DNA from 2 places in the Paenibacillus sp. SSG-1 genome. Region 2 is predicted to be linked to the other one. Evidence: riboswitches for the same ligand, from Rfam matches in the RefSeq annotation. Region 2 holds a riboswitch; the other holds the start of a gene.
The links. A riboswitch is a leader RNA that binds a small molecule or an ion and turns the genes downstream of it on or off. The one in region 2 is predicted to bind ZMP and ZTP.
Positions count from the first base shown of each region.

Region 1 (3,405 bases), 5.1 Mb from region 2:
TTGGACATAATGTATGGGGCCACTCCTGGCGCGCCCATCAGGCCTGCAAGCGAAGACGTATTCAATATTGCGCCGGAATTCTGCTTTTTCATAACTGGAATAACGTAATGCAGCCCCAGGAACACCCCACGGACGTTGACGTTATATACCAGATCAAGCGCTTCCACGGATTGCTCTTCGATCAGCCCGGTAGGGCCCTCAATCCCTGCATTGTTCGCAAAGTAATCGATGGTGCCGAATTTTTCAACCGCACGGTTCACATAGTTCTGCACATCCTGCTCTTTGGATACGTCGGCAGCGATCGCCAGTGAATTGGTATCGTTCAGGCCAAGCTCCTCGACGACGCTCTTGACCGCATCTTCCTTCAAATCGACCAGGACGAGGTTCAGCTTGCGCTCGGCCAAACGCCGTGCCAGCTCTTTCCCGATTCCGCCGGCGGCGCCGGTAATGACTGCAGTTTTCGTTTGTGTTTGACTCATGACTGAATCGCTTCCTTTTCAACAAAGTTTATAAAATGATTTATAGGCTTTATAGCTCATGTCTGCTACATGTATAGGTTACACCTTTATTAATTGTTTACACAATAATCATATTTCGAAATAATGTCATCTATCCAACAGATTGCCGCCGTATGTCACCGAACCATGACAATCTTGAACATTTACCTTCTCTTTGTTGATGATTTTCTGCGTTTTGGCGGCATCCCAACTTACGTTATAATAGGAGAAACGACAAGCTGGAGGCAGATGCATTTGACAGATGAACACGTTCTTGACCGCAGAGCCAGAAGAACCCGGCAGGCGCTCAAATCCGCTCTCGTTTCCTTAATTCTCGATAAAGGCTTCGATTCGGTGACTATTATGGACATCGCGGCCCGTGCAGACTATAACCGGGGTACCTTTTACAAGCATTTCGTCAGCAAGGAAGACCTGCTCAAGGAAATCCACGACGAGTTTCTGCAGGGCATCGCCGAACTGCTCGTCAAGCCGTATGAGGGCCTGGAGCGAATTGAAGCCTCGATGACCTACCCCTCAGGGCTGCGCTTGTTTGAACATATCGAACAGCATAAAGATGTGTTCCTGGCCTTATCGCGAGTCGAACGCGGAAAGCTGGCGATGGACATGTACGACAGGCTCAGGGAGTCGATGCGGAAGGACATGCATATCGAAATGGAACCGACCGAGCCGCCGATCGACTACGAAATCATGCTGAGCTACCGGATGTCGGCCACGGTAGGGGTCATTATGCACTGGGCAGAGGTTGATTTTAAATACACGGCGTCTTATATGGCGCAGCAGCTGATGGTGCTGGTTGAGACAAAAATGGATTACATCGTGTTTAAAAGAAACGGCGGCACATAAGCATCATTCTCAAAACTCCCCATTGTGCCCGTAAGCACAATAAGGTATCATTCTACATAGATGGACTGTGTGCGACTGGCGGAAACATGGGATGAACCATGAGGGAGCACATGGATATAAACAGCCGTACGCCTGGGCAGAGGTAAGGGGGATTTCCCCTTGCCTCTTTATGTTTTTCTGGACCTTACCATGATTTAAAGGAGATGCAGACAATGACAGAACAAACGTTGATTTTGGACGGAGCGCGCGTGGCGCAGGACATTAAGGACGGCTTGGTTAGCAGGGTGAAACGGCTGTCCGAGCAAGGGATTACCCCCTGCCTGGCGACCATTTTGGTAGGCGACGACCCGGCATCGGCCACATACGTGCGCATGAAAGGCAATGCCTGCAGACGGCTCGGGATGGAATCGTTAAAAATCACACTGGATGCGGGGACGACGACCGAGGAGCTTATCCGGGAAATTCAGAAGCTTAACGCCGACCCGAACGTTCACGGTATTCTGCTGCAGCATCCGGTTCCCCATCAGATTGATGAAAGAGCCGCATTCGACGCGATCGCCATTGAAAAAGACGTCGACGGCGTCACCACGCTGGGATTTGCGCAGAATGCTTTCGGCTTTGCCGCCTATCCTTCCTGTACCCCGGCGGCCATCATCACCATCCTGGATTACTACCGGATTCCTGTAGAAGGCAAGCACGCTGTTGTTGTCGGCCGCAGCCCGATTCTCGGCAAGCCCGTCTCGCTGATGCTGCTGAACCGCAATGCCACAGTTACGATCTGCCATTCGAGAACGAAAGGCCTTGGTGATATCGTGTCCCAGGCAGAGATCGTTGTTGCCGCAGTAGGCAAACCGAAATTCATTCAGGGAGACTGGATTCAGGACGGCGCCGTCATTCTGGACGCAGGCTACAATGAAGGCAATGTCGGGGACGTTGATTATGAGGCATGTCTTGAAAAAGCGAGCGCCATTACACCCGTCCCTGCGGGCGTCGGACCGGTAACCATCGCCATGCTGCTGAAGCACACGGTGGATGCGGCGGAAAAACAGCTGGGATAAACCAGCCATCGGTATGGCCAGGTTTTCCAAGAGACACTTAAAAAGCCGTGTATCGGCATCACAAATACGCTGGGTAACGGCTTCATAAATGGCAAGAGGGCATTCCGCCGAACATCATTCGGTGAAATGCCCTTTTTTCTACCCAAGATGAAATGTTCTTGAGTCGGTTGATAACCGATTCAAATAAATCCGTTCGTCACAAACGGCAGCCTATTCGTACCGCAGCGCCTCGATCGGATCCAGCTTCGCGGCCTGTCTGGCCGGGAATACGCCGAATACGATGCCGATGCAGGCTGAGAACCCGACGGCAAGCAGCACGGAGTTCATGGACACCGCGGTGGTCACGTCCATCAGCTTGCCGACGAACTTGGAGCCGCCGAAGCCAAGGATGACGCCGATCACACCGCCCAGGATAGCCAAGGTGACCGATTCAAACAGAAACTGCGATAGAATCGTCCCTTCCTTGGCCCCGATCGCCTTCCGGATACCGATCTCCCGCGTCCGTTCGGTAACGGACACCAGCATGATGTTCATGATGCCGATTCCACCGACGAGCAGGGATATCGCCGCCACGCCGCCTAGAAAGAGGGTCAGCGTTTTGGTGACACTTTCGGCGGAGGACATGACATCCTCCTGGCTTTGAACCCTGAAATCATCGTCGGCCCCGCCAAGTTTATGGCTTTGGCGCATCGTATACTGGATCAGCGCCATGGTGCTGTTGATCACGTCGGTAGATTTGGCTTCGACCAAAATTTGCCGGACACTGCTCCGGGAGCTCCCGGTCTGAAACCGGGACTGAATCGTCGTGATCGGCGCGATGACGGTGTCGTCCTGGTCAACCGTTCCCGAAGAACCCTTCGCTTTGAGCACACCGATGACCCGAAACGGGATGTTGTTGATTTTGATCATGCTGCCGACCGCATCGAAGCCCGCTTCACCAAATAGCGTTTCCGCCGTCGTTGCGCCAAGGACCACGACCTTTGCCC
Region 1 is NZ_MBRK01000001.1:1,752,017-1,755,421, reverse strand. It holds gene BCV73_RS08200 (SDR family NAD(P)-dependent oxidoreductase) at 1-479, opposite strand, end outside; gene BCV73_RS08195 (TetR/AcrR family transcriptional regulator) at 753-1,361, shown strand; ZMP/ZTP riboswitch at 1,423-1,506, shown strand; gene BCV73_RS08190 (bifunctional 5,10-methylenetetrahydrofolate dehydrogenase/5,10-methenyltetrahydrofolate cyclohydrolase) at 1,574-2,419, shown strand; gene BCV73_RS08185 (ABC transporter permease) at 2,630-3,405, opposite strand, start outside.
Region 1: it holds a riboswitch for ZMP and ZTP, as region 2 does, so the genes downstream of both, BCV73_RS08190 (bifunctional 5,10-methylenetetrahydrofolate dehydrogenase/5,10-methenyltetrahydrofolate cyclohydrolase) here and rpiB (ribose 5-phosphate isomerase B) in region 2, are expected to answer to the same signal.

Region 2 (3,405 bases):
CCCGCGATATGAGCCATATCGACCATGAACAGCGCGCCAACGTCATTGGCGATCGAAGCGAGAGCTTCGAAATCAATCGTACGCGGATAGGCGCTCGCACCGGCGACGATCAGGCGCGGACGATGCTTGAACGCAAGCTTGCGGACTTCGTCATAATCGATGAGGAACGTATCTTCCTGGACCCCGTAAGCGACGAAGTTGTACAGCAGACCGGAAGCGTTCACCGGGCTTCCGTGCGTCAGGTGTCCGCCATGGGCAAGGTTCATCCCAAGCACGGTATCCCCTGGTTTCAGCGCTGCCAGGTATACGGCCATGTTGGCCTGAGCGCCGGAGTGCGGCTGCACGTTGGCATGCTCGGCTCCGAACAGTTCTTTCGCACGGTCACGGGCGATATCTTCAACGATATCGACGCGCTCGCAGCCGCCGTAATACCGCTTGCCCGGATATCCTTCGGCGTATTTGTTCGTGAGGACGGAGCCCATGGCTTCCATAACCGCTTCACTGACAATATTCTCCGATGCGATCAGCTCAATGTTTGCACGCTGACGCTTCAGTTCCAAGTTCATGGCCTCGAGTACAGCCGGGTCCTTCTTACGCAATTGATCCATGTTAATAGTTCCTCCCTTATTGGAATTCAAAATAAAATGTTCGTTTCAATCATCCGCTCATGTTAATCGCAAAGATCTGAACTGCCGCCGTCACGGTCGGCTCTGCCGGCTTCTTCATCCAGACGGTACACCGCCCGTTCGCCGCCGATCAGCTTGGGCCGCGTGTAGGCCGCATTCACGCGCGCGTGCCCCACATACCGCAGGGTCGGGCGGAAAGGCACCGCCACACGCCGCAGATGCATGCCGATCATCGTCTCGCCGATGTCGATGCCCGCGTGAGCCTCGATCGCTTCGGCCAGGCAAGGCTCCTTCATGGAACGGTAAGCAGCGGCAGCCATAGAGCCGCCCGCTTTCGGAACAGGAACGGCGGCGACCTCGGTTAAACGAAGGCGCTCCAGTACGGAACGCTCCATCACAAGCGCCCGGTTCAAATGCTCACAGCACTGAAACACCGTGTCGAAGCCGAACTTGGCCCGGACCTCGCCGATCGCCTGCAGCAGCTCCTCAGCAACCCCGAGTGCCCCCGAGGTGCCGATGCGTTTCCCGGCCACTTCACTGGTGCTCGTTCCAACAACCAGTATCTTACCAGGGCCAAGCCTTGCGGCTTCCACCAGCTCATGAAGGATTTGGGATACCTGTTCTCCCAGCGAAACTTCCAATGGACTGCCTCCTGACATGCTTTCCATGAGAAAACCTCCCTAATTGTGCAGATACCGCTCTTCAATCGCTTTAATCTTGTTCACGCGCCCGACATGACGCTCGCCGCCGCTGAACTCCGTGCCCAGCCAAGCCTTGACGATTTCCTGGGCCAGACCCGGACCGATGACGCGTTCGCCCATCGCCAGCACGTTGGAGTCGTTATGCTCCCTGGTGGCGATCGCCGAGAACACATCGTGGACCAAGGCACACCGGATGCCCGGAACCTTGTTCGCCGCGATGCTCATGCCGATGCCTGTTCCACAGATCAGGATTCCCCGGTCGGCCTCGCCTTTGGTAACCAGATCGCACACAGGGAGAGCGTAGTCGGGATAGTCTACGGAATCCGTGCATCCGCATCCCACATCCGCAACTTGATGCCCCATCCCTTCGATCACGGCAATGATGTCTTCTTTCAAACGTATACCCGCATGATCTGTTCCAACAGCAATTTTCATCTTTCGAAAAACCTCCTAAAATTTCGCGCAATACAGAGAAACGAATCCAGCGCTTCCCGGTATTCCCGTGACTTCTTGTACCATTATAACTCATTTGCAGCCACTAGACGAAAAAAAGAGCAGTCCGCGGATCATTCCGCAGAATTGCTCTTTTGCCCAGGCGACCGGCCGTATATTCCGGTGCTCCATCGTGGTTGGATCCACATTGTCGCCAGTTACACCGGAACCGATGTTTTTCACATTCATCATAAAGCATGACGCGATGAAAATCAATCTGCAAATTTACTCCATTTTTTCAGGCCTAGGCTCCCGCCCAAGTGCAATTTAAGCTTGTTTCTTAAAATGTACGGAACGCCTCCAGCTTATCCAGCAGCCGCTCGATAGCGGCGCGGATTTCTGCGGCGGTGACATCGTAATCGTCGCGGGACCCGCCGAACGGGTCCGAAATATCAAAGCTCGGGATCCGCTGCTGGATCTCGATCAGCCGCTCCCGTTCCTCGTCCTCCAGCTGCTGCCCGAGCGCCCGCTTCATTTCCCAGGTGGCGTACAGGCTGTCGAGCTCCTGCAGGTCCTTGATCACGTTCTCGTCATCTTCGGTGTATTCCTTCAGGGTATAAATTTTGTCAGCCGCGAGCGGAAAGCTCCGGATCACATGCTGCTTATGCCCCTGGGTCAGTGTCAAAATCAAATCCGCCCAATCCACCGTGTCGGCCCTGAGCGGCTTGGCGGTCAAATGCTCATCGATCTCGTGGTCCCGCAGCACCGCTTCCGCATGACGCGAGATGGGTGTCCCTTCAAGGGCGGCCACGCCGGCCGAACGGACTTCGAGCGGAACGCTGCGCTCCTTGGCCAGCTTGCGAAGCAGAGCTTCGGCCATCGGGCTGCGGCACGTGTTTCCCGTACAGACAAACAAAATATGCTTCACGTCTCTAGCACCTCCCGAAGTGTCTTTGCCGATATTGTATCAAAAGATAAAGGCGAGGCCAAATGCCAGCAAAATCGCGCCGCCAAGGGCCTCCCCGTATTCGCCGAGATTCCGGCTTACCCTCCTGCCGAGTAGGAGTCCAAGCACGGCCATCGCGCCCCCGCAGATCCCGAAAGCCAGCACGGTCAGAATCCGGTTGCTCTCAAACATCCCCAGGGATACGCCTACCGAAAAGGAGTCAATGCTGACGCTGAGCGAGAACAGCAGCATCCCCAGCAAAGAGCGGTGATCCACCATTCGCGTTTCGCTTGTTTTGAAGGCATTCAGGACCATGTGTCCGCCCAGCAGCACAAGCAGCCCGCCGGCAACCAGGGCGGCAACTTGTCCGAGCAGCGAACTGACGTAATATCCCATAAACATTCCCAGCAGCGGCATCAACACATGGAAAAGGCCGATCAGCAGGCTGATCTTGAGAATATGCAGCAGCCGGATTCCTTTCATGCCGATTCCTACGCCCAGAGAGAATGCATCCAGTCCTAATGCGACGGCCATTATCATGATTGTCATTAGCTGCCCTAAACCGGCAGAAGTCTCCAACATCCCTATTCCCCCATGTCCGTTAGGTTCTTGTACAACCATATGCGGACAAGAGGTAAATGATGTCTCTTAAAAGGTGCGGCGAGAGGTCACAAGCGCACAACCCGCTGGCCGGCGGCCT
Region 2 is NZ_MBRK01000001.1:6,842,273-6,845,677, reverse strand. It holds gene glyA (serine hydroxymethyltransferase) at 1-608, opposite strand, end outside; gene BCV73_RS31145 (TIGR01440 family protein) at 671-1,285, opposite strand; gene rpiB (ribose 5-phosphate isomerase B) at 1,307-1,762, opposite strand; ZMP/ZTP riboswitch at 1,910-1,991, opposite strand; gene BCV73_RS31130 (low molecular weight protein arginine phosphatase) at 2,100-2,687, opposite strand; gene BCV73_RS31125 (manganese efflux pump MntP) at 2,727-3,287, opposite strand; gene BCV73_RS31120 (L-threonylcarbamoyladenylate synthase) at 3,374-3,405, opposite strand, start outside.